Regions from separate parts of the Paenibacillus filicis genome, predicted to be linked through region 2. Evidence: riboswitches for the same ligand, from Rfam matches in the RefSeq annotation. Region 2 holds a riboswitch; the other holds the start of a gene.
What was found. Region 2 has a riboswitch for cyclic di-GMP ahead of WMW72_RS35080 (PilZ domain-containing protein). Riboswitches for the same ligand answer to the same signal wherever they lie in the genome.
Positions count from the first base shown of each region.

Region 1: it holds a riboswitch for cyclic di-GMP, as region 2 does, so the genes downstream of both, WMW72_RS33900 (transglutaminase-like domain-containing protein) here and WMW72_RS35080 (PilZ domain-containing protein) in region 2, are expected to answer to the same signal.

Region 1 covers NZ_JBBPCC010000037.1:29,528-37,437, reverse strand. The annotation lists gene WMW72_RS33910 (SdrD B-like domain-containing protein) at 1-1,439, shown strand, start outside; gene WMW72_RS33905 (class D sortase) at 1,510-2,226, shown strand; cyclic di-GMP riboswitch class I at 2,313-2,399, shown strand; cyclic di-GMP riboswitch class I at 2,432-2,519, shown strand; gene WMW72_RS33900 (transglutaminase-like domain-containing protein) at 2,533-3,327, shown strand; gene WMW72_RS33895 (MEKHLA domain-containing protein) at 3,505-3,972, shown strand; gene WMW72_RS33890 (D-alanyl-D-alanine carboxypeptidase family protein) at 4,061-5,044, opposite strand; gene nfsA (oxygen-insensitive NADPH nitroreductase) at 5,181-5,915, opposite strand; gene WMW72_RS33880 (LLM class flavin-dependent oxidoreductase) at 6,145-7,173, shown strand; gene WMW72_RS33875 (DUF2935 domain-containing protein) at 7,395-7,910, shown strand, end outside.
Region 2 covers NZ_JBBPCC010000044.1:9,479-17,388, forward strand. The annotation lists gene WMW72_RS35065 (hypothetical protein) at 1-377, shown strand, start outside; gene WMW72_RS35070 (hypothetical protein) at 370-1,554, shown strand; gene tadA (tRNA adenosine(34) deaminase TadA) at 1,643-2,110, opposite strand; cyclic di-GMP riboswitch class I at 2,410-2,504, shown strand; gene WMW72_RS35080 (PilZ domain-containing protein) at 2,608-3,318, shown strand; gene ychF (redox-regulated ATPase YchF) at 3,468-4,568, shown strand; gene prfA (peptide chain release factor 1) at 4,665-5,744, shown strand; gene prmC (peptide chain release factor N(5)-glutamine methyltransferase) at 5,761-6,699, shown strand; gene spoIIR (stage II sporulation protein R) at 6,842-7,720, shown strand; partial or broken gene WMW72_RS35105 (L-threonylcarbamoyladenylate synthase) at 7,838-7,910, shown strand, end outside.

The sequences.
Region 1 (7,910 bases), on a different contig from region 2:
CGCAGGATTCCAATAAGACCGATGCTTCTGGCTTCACCGAAGCGATCGTGATTGGACCGTCCAAGTGGGACGATCTTACGATTGATCTGGGTCTGGTGCCTCGTGGAGAAATCGGCAATTACGTCTGGCTGGACCACAACCGGGACGGCATTCAGAATGACGGGGATTCCCGCGGTGTGAACGGCGTTGAAGTTCGGCTGTACAAAGACAGCACCTCCGGCACTCCGGTGGCGGTCACGACTACGGCCAATGACGCTCAGGGCCGTCCGGGCTACTACCTCTTCGACGATCTGCTCGCAGGGGACTACTATGTGCAATTTGTCATCCCGGCCGATTATACGAAGACTCGCGAAGCGCAAGGTACGGACAAGGGCCTTGATTCGAATGTGACGGATATCGATGGCTTTACCGGCAAAATCTCGATCGGCGAGACGGCCGGCTGGGTCGATCATAGCATCGATCTGGGCTTGGTAGCGAAGGGAGCCATCGGCAACTACGTATGGCTGGATGCGAACGGCAACGGAGCGCAGGACGAAGCGGCTGCTCTGGGCAGAAACGGCGTCACGGTGAAGCTGTATGACAAGGATAAGCAGTTGATCACGCAAACCGTAACGGCCAATGACAGCGCTGGCCGTCCAGGTTATTACCTGTTCGATCAGTTGCTAGGCGGTGACTACTACGTCCAGTTCATACTTCCGGGAGGCTACATCGCTACCCGCGAGGAAGCGCCTGGCGTGCCACGAGATCTGGATTCCAATAAACGGATCGGCGGCTACACCGAGAAGATTACGATCGGCGATGCTACCGTATGGGAAGATCTGACCATCGATCTCGGGCTGGTCGAAGAGCCTTCCAGCGGTGGACCTTCCGGTCCTGTGAACCCTGGGACGCCTGTCACTCCGGAGAAGCCTGCCACCCCGGATAAGCCTGTGACTCCAGGTAAGCCAGAAACACCAGGCAATCCAGGAACTCCTGGTTCACCTGGAACGCCTGTAACTCCGGGGACACCTGAGCCTCCGGCGAAGCCGGGGCCTGTCCAGGAGATCGTGACCGATGAAGGCACGCCGACAGGTGGAGCCGTCAAGGTACCGCCAGGTGGCAAGCCGTCGGTAGGCCAACCGCCGGGGCATGGACAAGTCACGATCGACGAGGATGGCAAATGGGTGTATACGCCTGAGCCGGGATATACCGGCAAGGACGAATTCAGCATTGTCGTTACGGATGAGAACGGCAACGAAGAAGAAGTATTCTTCGACATCGATGTCGAGAAAATTCCTTTGGACGGCTTAGGGAAAGAAGCGGGTCAAGGACAACTGCCTGATGTAGCGGCGTTGCCTAAGACCGGGGAAGACAGTCATCTGCTGCTGCAGCTGACAGGTCTTGGTTTGTTTATGCTGGGAGCGGCGCTGAGGAAACGGCGCTCCTCCAAGCGGGTATAGGAGAACACAGGGCTGTCGGTACAACGGCAGCCTTGGCTTTCTCTGAACAAACGAAAGCGTAAGGAGCCGAATGATGAAGGGATTGGCTTATGTACTGATGGTTGCGGGGATTGTTGTCGTCCTGCTGCCCAAGGCGATGGAATGGCATGCTGATTACCTGGAAAGACAGCTGCTGAAGTCCACGGAGCAAAGCTTTGCGGCAGCAGGTGGCAAGTCTGCATACACAGACGCCGATTCGGACAGACGGACGGTTGAGGAATATGCGCGCCTGTCAGGCTTGTTCAGCCAAGGGACGGAGGATGAAACCAATCTCTCCGAGTTGCATACGCCTGAAGCGGGCGTGCAGCCCTCAGAGGCTTCGGATACCGTATCGAATACAGCATCTCTGACTGCCGAGACGGCCATTGCTGTGCTGTCAATCGAGAAGATCAAGCTGAGGCTTCCCGTGCTGGAAGGAGCTACACAGGACAACATGAAGTTCGCTGCGGCTCATATGAAGGAGACCTCGCCGCTTGGCGAGCCAGGCAATGCGGCGATCGCCGCCCACCGGGTCCGTACCAAGGGACGTCTGTTCAACCGGCTCGACGAGCTGAAGATCGGCGATGAAATCATCGTGGAGACGAAGGACCGCAAGCTGACCTATACCGTATACAAGACGCTGATTGTGAAGCCTACGGATACGTCGGTACTGAGGAGAAGCGACAAGGAAAGTGTGCTTACACTGATTACCTGCGAGCCGATTGTCGATCCTACACACCGGCTTATTGTGCAGGCTAGACGAAGCTAATACGAAGGGCCTGGGGAAATAGGTATTTTTCACTAAGATTGGGCTTGTATTTTACGGAAAATATGATACTCTCAAATTAAGCAATACACGATAAACGGCAAACCTGTCGAAAGATAGGGACGCAAAGCTAAAGGGCCTACCCTCCGTTAGGAGCACGGCAGCCAGTTACCGAATGGATTGTTTTTTTGTATTCATAGAGCTTAGCACCGATAAATGGCAAACCTGCCCGAAAGGCAGGGACGCAAAGCTAAAGGGCCTACCCTTCGTGAGAAGTATGGCAGCCAGCTACCGAAGGGAGTTATATGTATGCGTAAGTGGACGGCATTGTTCATTGCTGTATGTATGTTTGTGCTCTACCTGCCGGCCGCAGCACTAGCCGCCAAGCCGGATTCGAGCTCGTGGCTGGATCTGAAGAACCTGAATCAGGGTGTCATTGGGATTGCCTATGAATCGGGAACCAAAGCGACAAAGCTGATGGTCACCAAAGACGGAGTGAACTACACGTACAACCTGGCTGCTGCAGGGAAGGAAGAGTTTTTCCCGCTTCAGTTGGGTAACGGGGCGTACACACTCTCCATTCTAGAGCGGGTAACAGACAACCGCTACAAATCGGTATACAACGATTCGGTAGACCTTCAAGTGAAGGATGCAGCTGGCGTGTACCTGAACTCTATTCAAAATATCAATTATAATGAAGCGGAAGCTGTGGTTGAAAAAGCCCGTGAGCTGACTCAGAATAAGAAGACCGATCAAGAAAAGGTAAAGGCCATCTACGATTATATCGTGAACACGGTCACCTACGATTTCAATCTCGCTGCTAATGTACAGACCGGTTACATCCCCGACCTTGACAGCGTGCTGACTTCAGGCAAAGGTATCTGTTACGATTACGCTTCCTTGTTCGCAGCCATGAATCGCAGCGTGGGCGTGCCGACTAAGCTGCTGATGGGATCGTCGGAGCATGTGAAGGAATATCATGCGTGGAATGAAGTGTACCTGGACGGGAAGTGGCAGACGGTCGATACGACTGTGGATGCAGGGACCGGCAGCCAAACGCTCGTGAAAAACGCAGCCGAGTATAAGGCGGCTAAGGTGTATTAGCCTCTCTTGCTGTTCGTTATAATGAACGAAAGTCCAGGCCCAGTGCTCTTGTTGAGCATTGGGCTTTTTTCCGGCTGATGCACAGTCTGATAGATATGGAGGAAATGGCGGTAGAAGCAGCGAAAGTAAGTAAAGTATCTTCATTCAGAGAAGCGGAATCAGGAGGGAGTTAACAGCATGGAACCTATCCGCACAGGAATTGGCGCGACGAATGAGCACGCGCTTCGGGTGATTGACAGCTACCGGCATTGGACCGGCCGCAGGCTGGTGGAGGAGGGAGAAGCAGGAACCGCAGCAGACCGCTTATTCCAGGCTCCGCTCTACATCCTGTCCCATGGCATGGAAGAAGATCCGGTATTGAACTTCGGCAGCAGGCTGGCCTTGGAGTTGTGGGAGATGGACTGGCAGACGTTCATCCGGATGCCCTCCCGGCTGACGGCAGAGCCCATGGAGCGGGATGCCCGGGAGGCGTTCATGCGCGCGGTGAGGGAGCAGGGCTTCGTTAGCGACTACACCGGCGTACGCATATCCGGCAGTGGTCGTCGCTTTATGATCGCCGAGGCAACGGTTTGGAACGTCTTGGATGAAGCAGGCATCCGCTGCGGCCAGGCTGCCATGTTCTCCCGCTATCTGGATCTCGGATAAACACGTTACCGTCATACAAAAAAAGCGCACGGTCCAGCTTCCTCACGGTCGCTGGATCATGCGCTTTTTCTCTCAGAAGAGATCTTGCTTAGCTTTTCGGCTTGCTGACCGGGACGCCCTTACTGAAATACTCCTCCAGCGTCACGCCTTGCTTGACGATGTCCTTGGCCAGGTCTACGCCGACATAACGCAGATGCCAGGGCTCATACTGGTAACCGGTAATGTCTTCTTTGCCCTTGAGGTAACGGATGATGAACCCGTATTCGTGGGCATGCTCAGCCAGCCACTTGGCTTCCTTCGTTGCACCGAAGCAGTCTTGCGCCGGACATTTGCCGTTCGCGCCGGCCACATCGATGGCAAGTCCGGTTTCATGCTCGCTTTGACCGGGCTTGGCACTGAACTTATTGGCTTCTTGCTCACCATGCTGCTTGACATAGCTATTGTATAAGGTGGTTTGAGTCGCATTGGAACGGAAAGCCGATACCCCGGCGAGCGGGAGTTTATCATCCTTGGCAGCCTTGAAAAGCTTCTCCAGTGCTGCCGCCGCTTCTTTGCGCATCTTGCGCTTTTCTATTTTTTCCTTGAACGTAAAGGGCACATCGGGATCAACGAGATCATCAGGCTTATAGTTATCTGGCAGCTTGTTGGATTTATTGACGATCACCGCGATATCTGCAGGCTTGGCGATGACTTGAACCGATCCGTCTTTGGGCTTGTCTGCGCCTTCTGAAGCGGGCTTGCGGGTTGTATCGCCTGGCTTGGCTGCAGAGTCCCCAGATTTTTTACCCGGGTCTGCTGTTCCGCCGGAGTTCGCAGAAGGCTTGGACGTATTAGTAGCTCCGAGATTAACGGTTCCCCCTCCGGAAGCAGGCTGCTGAGGAGGAGAATCCGTTGTCTTGGTATTTGAATCTGCCTGCTTCTGGCCAGAGTCTGTATTGCTGCTTGGTGTCTCACTCTGAGATGCAGGGGGCGCTGCAGAGTCCACGGGGGTCTTGGAGGTGCAGGCGGTTGCCAAGACCAACGCGCAGGCGAGCACGGCAAGGCTCAGCGGGGCTTTGTATGAATTCCACATGAAGTTTGTTCCTTTCTGCTATAGAAAATATAACTGCACCCTAATAGACGCTCCCCAGCTTCCTAAAGTTCCAAGTTTGGTTCAGAAACCTTTTATACGAGATAGGCGGCCTGTTCCCTTGCTCGCTGATATAAGATTATTCCAGTTTAAAGCCGCGGGCTTCCAGAAAGGTTTTCACATGGGCCCGGACCGGCTTCTGATACTTATCGGCAATTCCACGCGACCAGGTCGTTACCGTTTGTCCTTGGGTACGCTCGAGGTAATATTGGTGGATAGTACGATCATATTCATCGATGCCTTGCTGCATCGTTGTTTCCTCATACGCATTCCAGTGAAGAATGCCGGCCTGAGGCAGACGAGGGCGGTAGGAAGGCTCCTGGTCCGGCGTGCCGATGCACATGCCGAAGACCGGGTAGACGAGCTGCGGGAGCTTCAGGAGCTGGCTCACCTCTTCCGGATTATTGCGGATGGCTCCAATATAGCAGATGCCGAGACCGAGCGATTCGGCGGCAACGGCAGCATTTTGCGCGGCCAGCGCGGCATCGATGGTAGCGACGAGAAAGCTCTCGGTGTTGGTATGGAAAGTGTCTTGATGACGCTTGGAGGCTTCCTCTATCCGGTGAAGGTCGGCGCAGAACACGATGAACAAACCGCTATCCGCGACATAAGCCTGATTGCCGGCCAGTCTGGCCAATTCGCGCTTGGTAGCCTCATCGCTGATGGCGATCAAGCTGTAGGCCTGGACGTTGCTGGAGGTAGAGGCCATCTGAGCGGAGCCAACGATGGCCTGGATCTGCTCTGGAGTGAGCGGGACCGGCTGGAACTTGCGGATAGAGCGGTGACGTTGAAGCAATTCAATGACGGCGTTCATAGACATATCTAACCTCCAGTAAGTAGTGGCTATTTTCTTAATAGTAACTGAGTTTCTATTCCCGAGTCAATTACACGGAATTTTATCTGGCAGACACTCGTAGGAGAGGGGTCTCTGTCAGCGATGCGCCGTTTTTTTACCCGGACTGCGGAAGGCTGAGGACGGTTCACTGGGCGTCAACGTCCGCCAGGAGTATAATGAGGTCAATGCCAAGTAACGCGAGAAGGGAATGAGGACACTGAACAACCACAAGCTGAAGCTAGGCATCCTGGACCAATCCGCATTGATGCCCGGCGATACACCGACCGATGCGTTCCGCCGCACGATTGAGCTGGCCAAGCTGGGTGAGCGCTGGGGCTATTCGCGCTTCTGGGTGTCGGAGCATCATGATACGCCTCGCCTCGCCGGCTCGTCGCCTGAGGTGCTGCTGGGAGCGCTGGGCGCACATACGTCCCGCATCCGCATCGGCTCTGCCGGAGTGCTGCTGCCGCATTACAGTCCATTCAAGATTGCAGAGAATTTCCGCGTGCTCGAGGCGCTGTACCCTGGCCGTATCGATCTCGGTATCGGCCGGGCGCCGGGCGGGATGCCGATCGCCTCGCAGGCGCTGCGCTACGGGCGGACCAAGCCTAGCGATGAGCAGCTTCCCGATGTGCTGCGCGATCTGGGTGGGTTCCTGGCGGACAGCCTGGAGCCCGGACACCGGTTCGAGGGCGTAAGAGCCGCTCCGTTCGTGGAGACGAAGCCGGATATCTGGCTGCTCGGCTCCAGCTCCTTCAGCGCCGAGCGGGCCTCGGAGCTGGGTGCGGCCTTCTCGTTCGCCCACTTCATCAATGGAGATGGCGGTCATGAAGCGGTGAAGGGCTACTTCGACAGCTACCGTCCCGGACCGCTCGGCAGTGAACCGCGTGCGAATGTCTGCGTGATTGCGATCTGTGCCGATACGGATGAGGAAGCCGAAAGGCTCGCTCTTCCGGTGGAATTGGCGCTTCTGCTGCTGGAACAGGGGCAATTTCAGCGGCCTTTCCCTACGTATGAGGAAGCGCTGGCTTATCCGTATACGGAGTGGGACCGGATGCGTATTCAGGTAAACCGCAGCCGGATGCTGGTCGGCGGACCGGTGTCGATCCGCGAGCAGATGCTGAATTTCGCCGGTGATTATGGCGTGGAGGAACTGATCGTGGTCACCTTTGGGGCAGACCCGGCAGCTAGGCTTCGCTCGTACGAGCTGCTGGCCCAGACTTTCGAGCTGGCTTAGTCGGGGCTATTGCTGGGGAGGCATGGCAGTTCCAGCGCGCTAGCCGTTTGTCACAATTCAAATAAGCCTTCCATGCCTTTGCAAGCATGAGGCTGGAAGGCTTATTTGTTATGGTAAGCGCCTCGCACCTCGGCCGTCTACCTCTTGTATTCGGTACATATACATGTAGGGACAGCGGGCCGGTGTACGTAAGCCGGACATTGGCATAAGGAGGAGGAAGTTTGAAGGGAAGTGCAGAGATTTCGGTGTGGGAGGAGCATTTGTTCTGGCTGGAGGTGCTGCAGGATCACGCCGTATTCGTCAGGGATCATCTCCCGGCGGGTCAGGCTTGGTTCGTCGGGGAGGCCGAGCGGTATGTGCAGGCCTTTGCTGCTCTGATCGGGGAGCTGGGACGGCTTGACCCCTCAGCTGGAGTCAGGGACGAGCAGATGACAGCATTTGCGAGGCAGGCTTGGCCAGTTGCTTACGGTTATTTTCGGTTTGAAGGCGACGTCCAGCGCAGACGGGTGGAGAACGAGCTGATGATTTCCCTCTCCCCGACTTATTTCAACGGGACGTTGAATGAAAACGAAGAATATTTGCGTCTGTTGTCCGCCTACGGCAAAGGCGAGGACCCGGCGCCGCTGCCGCTGTGGTCGCTGCTCGATCTGTGGCTGGAGGATCAGCTAGGCCATGTGGTCCTGTTGCGCAATGTGCTGGACCCTATCGAGGTGGGGATCATGTTCAAGACTGATCAA
Region 2 (7,910 bases):
TGTCCGAAAGCTTGCCTGTGCCCGATATGGATGTATTTGCTGAAACGGCTATGCTTCACTGGGCGGAGCAGACCGCTCAGGCATCTATCTCCTCCTCCAAGGAGGCGAAAGGTTGCTCTGACAAGCGGCGAAGCTGGATGCGCCACCCGGTCTTTCACTACACGGTCGCCGCGGCCATCACCTTGATCCTGATGGGCTCCGGGGTGTTCCAGATCTTCACGCAGCAGGCAAGTGCTTGGGATGCCAATGCTTCAGACTGGATGAAACAGCACCCTCCCTCCTGGTCCGAACAACTGATGGAGCAAACCGTAGGACTAATCGCCGCACTGCAGCCTAAGCCGAAACAAGAAGAAAGAAGAGGGAAACGGGATGAATAACTTCAAAAGCCCTACCGTTGCTTTTTTACTGTCGTTGATTCCCGGATTTGGACATTTGTATATAGGCCGCACGTTGAGAGGGTTGATATTCGGCGTCGTATTCGGTGGAGCTTTCTTACTATCCCTGCTTTTGGGGTTCTCGCGCGAGATCGAGTATGGACTGGTCGTTGCGGCCTTCGGCTTCCTGGTCTGGCTAGTTAATATCTTCGATGTGGTACGATCGTTGAATCGCTTGTCTTCGCCATATCCGGGGTACGGAGATCCGGCTTCATGGAACCGGGGATACGGCCCTTCAGGCCCTCCGTATACAGATGAGCATGTAACTGGGCGGGAGAGACCAAGTGGTCCAGGGGGGCCTTACGAGCCCTATAGAACACCTCAGGGCGAATACTACCCTCCTTATCCTGGCAAAGACCGTTATTTCACGATCTTCCTCTCTTTTCTGCCCGGGCTTGGACATTTTCATCTTGGCTTGATGCAGCGGGGCTTGGCCTTTCTGGCCTTATTCTTCGGTCTTGGGATAATCACGGCATTTCTGACGGCCACTACCAGCAGGGGAGGCTTCATGCTGCTCCTGGGGGCGCTGCCGATCATCTGGCTGTACAGCATGTTCGACTGCGTACAGCAGCTCAACAAGAGTGCCAGAGGGGAACGGCTGGTCGATCAGACGTTCTTCGAGGACTTCCAGCAGGGAAGGGAATCCGGCAAGAAGAATAAGACGCTTGCACTGGTGCTTTCGATATTCCCCGGTGCAGGGCACATGTACCTGGGCCTGCAAAAACGCGGGCTGCAGTTTATGGCTGCCTTCCTGTTCAGCGTGTATTTTCTGGATGCGCTTCGCCTAACTTTGTTTCTCTTTTTTATCCCGATTCTATGGTTTTACAGCTTCTTCGATGCGCTGCAGCAGATCTCCCGTTCCGGCCGGGAGCCGCTGGAGGATGTTCCGCTGGTAGAGTGGCTGGCCAAGAGACAGCGCTGGGTCGGATATGGGTTGCTTGTGCTTGGCGGTTACTATCTGATCGATCAATTCTTAATGAGCGCGCTTCAGCTGTGGCTGTCACGAGAGGCCCTTCACCGGGTGATCAACTGGTATCATAATTATTTTCAAACCTTCGTGGTTGCTGCACTGTTGATCGGAGGAGGCTTTTTCCTTCTGAGAAAGGCACAGAAGAAATAAGGGGAGATATAGAAAAACCCGGGATGCGGACAAACGCCGCATCTCGGGTTTTTTTGTTCTTCTGGCTGTCAGGGTAACTGTGGCTCCGTCATGCTTTCCCCCGCAGCTTGCGGAAAAATTGGGTGAGCATACTGGAGCATTCCTCCTGAAGCACATTCGGAATAACCTCGACCCTGTGATTGAAACGCTCTTCTTGCAGCAGGTTCATCAAGGTGCCGGCGCACCCGGCCTTGGGGTCTGTCGTCCCGTAGACGACGAGCGGTATCCGGGATTGGACAATGGCTCCTGCACACATCGGACAAGGCTCCAGGGTCACATAGAGCGTACACTCCAGCAGCCGCCAGGCATCCAGATGCTGACTGGCCTCTCTGATCGCCAGGAGCTCTGCATGTCCCAGCGGATCCTTGGCGGTTTCCCGCACATTGTGGCCCCTGCCTATGATTTCCCCGTTACGTACGATGACGGCTCCGATCGGCACCTCAAGCAGCGCCTCTGCCTTGCGTGCTTCCTCCATAGCGGCCCGCATAAATCGTTGATGAATCTCAATGCCTTCCAACACGGCCACCTCTTTACAAGGAATTCATAAAATCGAACAAATATTCGTTACACACAAGCTGTGGATAAGGTTGTGGATAATTAATGTGATATACTTATCCATTGTAGATAAAATGGGCAATTCAAGCAAGAATCTTTGGGTTTTGAAAAGTTATCCACATATCTGAGGATTTGTTAATAATTTCTGTACAGAAAATAAAGTTGCCAGCCAGTTGGCAACTTTATATAATAAGGGTAATAGACTAGGTATAAATACCCAACACCTAGTAACGGTTCGTAATCACAAAGTCTATATCATTCGTTTGTTTCTGGCAAACCTGTCGAAAGGCAGGGACGCAAAGCTTAGGGTCTAAGGTCCTCCCCAACCAGGAGGCTACGATAGCCTGGCCGCCGAATGTACGTACCGTACCTCCCGGTGAACAGGCTGTCATCTCGGCATACGAAAGACGGCTTTTTTGCGTTGTCTGCGAGCAATGAAAAGGGAGGGACGGTGCAGCTATGTCCAAAGCCGCCAATAACGGAAAGCTTTCCTATGAGTTCATGCAAGATGCATACCGCAGCACCAGCGGCATTCTGCTGAACAGCCGTACCGTCGTCGAGAAGAAGGAGTTTGTTTCAACGGGAATACTTACTTATGCCGAAGGGGATATTGTCGAGATTGAGATGTCGGACTACAAGGCGTTCGATCTGGGCGATGTTGTCAAACTGACGGTATATTCGCCCGGAGGGGTCTATACGTTCCACTCCACTGTGGTTGCCAAGGATCACGGGGCGCTCATGGTCATTAATCCTCCGCAAAATCAGAAACGATTTGCCGAGAAGCGTGAAAATCCCCGGGTTGCCGTGGAGCATAACGGGCAATTGCTGGCAATTCGGCACGAGGACGGGAAAGAGCAGGAGCTTGAGGAAGAGCTGTCGCTGGATATCCGGAATGTGAGTGTGAGCGGAGTCGGATTTATCCTGCAATCGAATCTGAAGCTGGATACGATGACAACGGCTGAGGTTAAGCTGGACCTTGGCTTTGAGGTATCCTGTCAGCTGCAAATCATCCGGTCGGAGCCTGGCGAGTCAGGCGTTTATTATGGAGCCCGCTATATGGATATGCCGTTTGAGAAGGCTAACTCCCTGCGAGCGTTTGTATTGAAGAAGCAGGTCGAACAGCACTTCAGCTCGAAGGAGTCTACTAGGTCGAGACGGTTTTTTAAATAGCATGAACCTACGGCCAACAAACAAGTGCCTTCTTTCTCCAGAAAGAGGGTATTTGCTATGGGGAGGATGACACAGCGGCTGGTTTTAGGATATAATATAATGTCAGGAATGAAATATCGTGTTTGAGTCTATTAAGGAGTTGTCCATACATGGGTCTTTCTTGTGGAATCGTCGGTTTGCCTAACGTCGGCAAGTCTACGCTGTTCAACGCTATTACGCAGGCTGGCGCGGAGTCCGCCAATTATCCGTTTTGTACGATAGATCCGAATGTAGGTATTGTCGAGGTGCCAGATGAGCGCCTGGGCAAGCTGGCCGACATTGTTCAGCCGAAGAGCATTGTTCCGACGGCTTTTGAATTCGTGGACATTGCTGGGCTGGTCAAAGGCGCAAGCCAGGGAGAAGGGCTCGGGAACAAGTTCCTCGCCCATATCCGCGAGGTCGATGCGATCGTTCAAGTGGTGCGCTGCTTCCAGGACGAGAACATCACGCACGTATCGGGCAAGGTAGATCCGATCAGCGACATCGAGACGATTAATCTCGAGCTGATCCTAGCTGACGTGGATTCGGTAGAGAAACGCATCGACCGCTCCCGCAAAAACATGAAGGGCGGCGACAAGAAGTACGCCCAGGAAGTGGAGTGTCTGGAGAGGATCAAAGAAGCGCTCTACAACGACAAGCCGGCGCGCAGCGTCGAGCTGAATGATGATGAGAAGCTGCTGATCCGTGATCTGCATCTGCTGACGATGAAGCCGGTGCTGTATGCGGCCAATGTAAGCGAAGCGGAAGTAGCTGACGCGGAAGGTAATCCTTATGTGCAGAAGGTGCGCGAATATGCAGCACTGGAAGGCGCAGAGGTAGTGCCGATCAGTGCGAAGGTAGAATCGGAAATCGCCGAGCTGGAAGGCGAAGATAAGCAGATGTTCCTCGATGAGCTGGGTCTGACGGAGTCGGGCTTGAACCGCTTGATCCGTGGTGCTTACAAGCTGCTTGGGTTGTATACGTATTTTACGGCCGGCGTGCAGGAGGTTCGCGCCTGGACGATCCGCAAGGGGATGAAGGCTCCTCAGGCGGCAGGGGTTATTCATACGGACTTCGAGCGCGGCTTTATCCGGGCGGAGGTTGTCGGTTATGAGGCTCTTACCGGTTCCGGCTCTATGAATGCGGCCAAGGAAAAGGGCCTGATGAGACTTGAAGGCAAGGAGTACGTTGTACAAGACGGCGACGTCATGCATTTCCGTTTCAACGTTTAGCCGGGCAGGCAGCCGCTTGTGCAGCGATGGTGGGGTAGAGGAGACAAGTCGGTCGCTTGATTCGATAAACGTGAGAAACGAAAGGATGGATGACATATGTTGGACCGGTTACAAGCATTGGCTGACCGTTATGAGAAGCTGAGCGAGCTTCTGTGCGACCCCGACGTTGCGGGAGATTCCAAGAAGCTTCGGGAGTATTCGAAGGAACAGTCTGATCTGCAGGAAACGTACGATACGTTCATAGAATATAAGAGCGTGATGGAGCAGTATGAGGCTGCCCGCGCGATGCTGAACGAAAAGCTGGACGACGAGATGAAGGACCTTGTGAAGATGGAGCTCGATGAGCTGTCGGAGCGCAAGGAAACGCTAGAAGAGCGTATCAAGGTGCTGATGATGCCGAAGGATCCGAACGATGACAAGAACGTTATCGTGGAAATCCGCGGCGCAGCCGGCGGTGACGAGGCAGCGTTATTCGCCGCGGATCTGTACCGGATGTACACCAAGTTTGCGGATACGCAGGGCTGGCGCACGGAAGTGCTGGACGTGAATATGAACGATCTCGGCGGCTTCAAGGAGATCATCTTCATGGTCAACGGCAAGGGTGCGTACAGCAAGCTGAAGTTCGAGAGCGGTGCGCATCGCGTGCAGCGTATTCCGGCGACGGAATCGGGCGGGCGTATTCATACCTCTACCTCGACGGTAGGCGTCATGCCGGAGATGGAAGAGTTCGATATCGAGATCCATGATAACGATATTCGGGTCGATACGTTCTGCTCCAGCGGCGCGGGCGGTCAATCGGTTAATACAACGAAGTCCGCCGTGCGTGTTACGCATGTGCCGACGGGCATCGTGGCGACTTGCCAAGACGGCAAATCGCAGAACTCCAACAAGGAGAAGGCGCTTCAGGTGCTTCGTGCCCGGATCTTCGATAAGATGCAGCAGGAAGAGATGGAGAAGTATGGCGCTGAGCGTAAGAGCAAGGTCGGCACGGGTGATCGTTCCGAGCGGATCCGCACGTACAACTATCCGCAAAGCCGTGTAACGGATCACCGGATCGGCTTGACGCTGCACCGTCTGGATGCGGTGCTTAACGGCGATATGGCCGAGATTGTCTCGGCGCTGACGATCGCGTCGCAGACCGATCAGATGGAAAAGGGAGAATATGCAGGTGCCTGAGCGTGAAGGACGGCGCATGACGATAAGAGAAGCCTACGCAGAGGCTTCTTCTTTTTTGCAGCGGAGCGGGATCATGGAGCCTGAGAGTAACACGGAGCGGCTTCTCGAGCATGTGCTGGGCGAGACGCGAAGCGGGATGCTGATGCGGTGGGCGGAGCCGTTCCCAGCTCAACTGGATGACATATGGCAAGAGCTGCTCGCACGGAAGGCGGCAGGCGAGCCGGTGCAGTATATCATAGGCGAGCAGGAGTTCTATGGCCTCCCGTTCCAGGTGGGGCCAGCCGTTCTCATCCCGCGACCGGAAACGGAGCTGCTTGTGGAGGAGGTCGTCCGGCTGGGGAGCATGTTATGGCCAGCCGGGCGCTCTGCATCGGGAGACGGGAAGGTTGGGCCGTTGGCTACTGCTCTGTCGGAAGAAACCGGGATTGCTGGCGGTGGACCGGTCATATGCGATATAGGCACTGGCAGTGGAGCCATCGCGGTCACGCTGGCATCCCTATGTCCGGGATGGCGGGTGCTGGCGTCCGACCTGTCGGAGGATGCGCTGGAGATGGCCAAGGGTAACGCGAAGCGTCTCCTGGGGCCCGGCCGTATCGAATGGGCGCAAGGAGATCTGCTGCGTCCGTGGATCGAGCAGGGCGGGCCTATCGATATCCTAGTCTCCAATCCGCCCTACATCCCCGAAGAGGATGAGCGGGGGCTGCAGGTAGAGGTGCGGTTGTTCGAGCCGCGTACGGCGCTGTATGGGGGCGTAGACGGTCTTGTCCTGTACCGGAGAATGGTCGCGCAGCTGGCCGAGCTTTCGCAGCTTCCGCGGATCGTCGCCTTCGAGGTAGGGCTTGGACAGGCGGAGGCGGTCCGGGAGCTGCTGCTTCAAGCGGCAGCTTGGGACGAAGTGCGTCTGATTCCCGATCTGGCAGGAATCGACCGGCATGTGGTAGCGTTCCGCCGCTGAGGGGCGGAATGGAAGTTGTCTTTTTATCCAGGAGCCCGGTATAAACTCTCTCAATCACGGACACAATGAGAACTAGAGTCGCTAGAATGCAAGATTCGCTGGCGGCCGAAGAACTTAGGGTTCGAGAGGGGCTGCGATCGCGATGGTCAAACGGTGGGGATGGAAACGGTATGCTTACCTGGGATTTGCTCTGCTGATGCTGCTGATGTCCTGGGAGTCCAGCCGGGCGAACGCGATGCTGTTCACCGGAGCGGCTAGCGGCGGGACTTCTGGCAGTGTGATCCCTGCAGAATCCATCCGGCTGCGCATTCTCGCGAATTCGGATTCCGCCTCCGACCAATGGATCAAGCGAGAGGTGCGTGACGCGGTCATCGAGCAGATGAACGGCTGGGTCACCGAGCCCGATGGCATCGAAGCGGCGCGTGCTATCGTGCGCAGCCATCTGGGCGAGCTGGAAGCGACGGTAGGCGAGACGCTGCGCCAGGGCGGCTTTGACTATACGTATACAGTAGAGCTGGGCACGGTCCCGTTCCCGACCAAGATGTACGGCAATCAGGTGTATCCGGCAGGCGACTATGAGGCGCTGCGGATATCGATCGGTGCTGCGGAAGGGCAGAACTGGTGGTGTGTATTGTTCCCTCCTCTCTGTTTCGTAGATTCGGAGATGGTGGTTAAGAAGGATAATAAAGCCCATGCGGCTTCGCTGGATGCAGAGGAAGTCTCTGCTGATCTAGCCAAGAGCGGGCCTAAGGATAAGCAACAAGCAGCTGACGGCTCAAAAACGGCAGTCTCGAACGGTAAAGCGCCGAAGACCGAGGGACCTGCTGCCAAGAAGCAGGCGTCTGCCGGAGCGGATCAAGCGGGCAAGGAGAAGGCGGCTGCAGGCAAGGAGGCAGCTCCGGGGAAAGCTACCAAAGGCGAAGCCGTTGCGGTATCCTCCGACACGGGGAAGGCAGAGAAGCCGGAAGTGCGGTTTTTCCTCTGGGACCTGATTACGAAGGTGGTTTCCTGGTTTGTCTGATGGGGAACGGATGGTTAAAGGGAAGGGACAGCTCGACACAGCGTAGCTCAGAAAGGCCGAATGGTTGTCGTCGGTTGGGAGTAGCTAAGCGTTCCTAGAGCAGGAAGGAAGAAGAGTATGGAAGAAACAATGACCAGCCTGTGGCGGGTAGATGCACAGAACCCCCAGCCTGCTGATCTGCAGGAAGCGG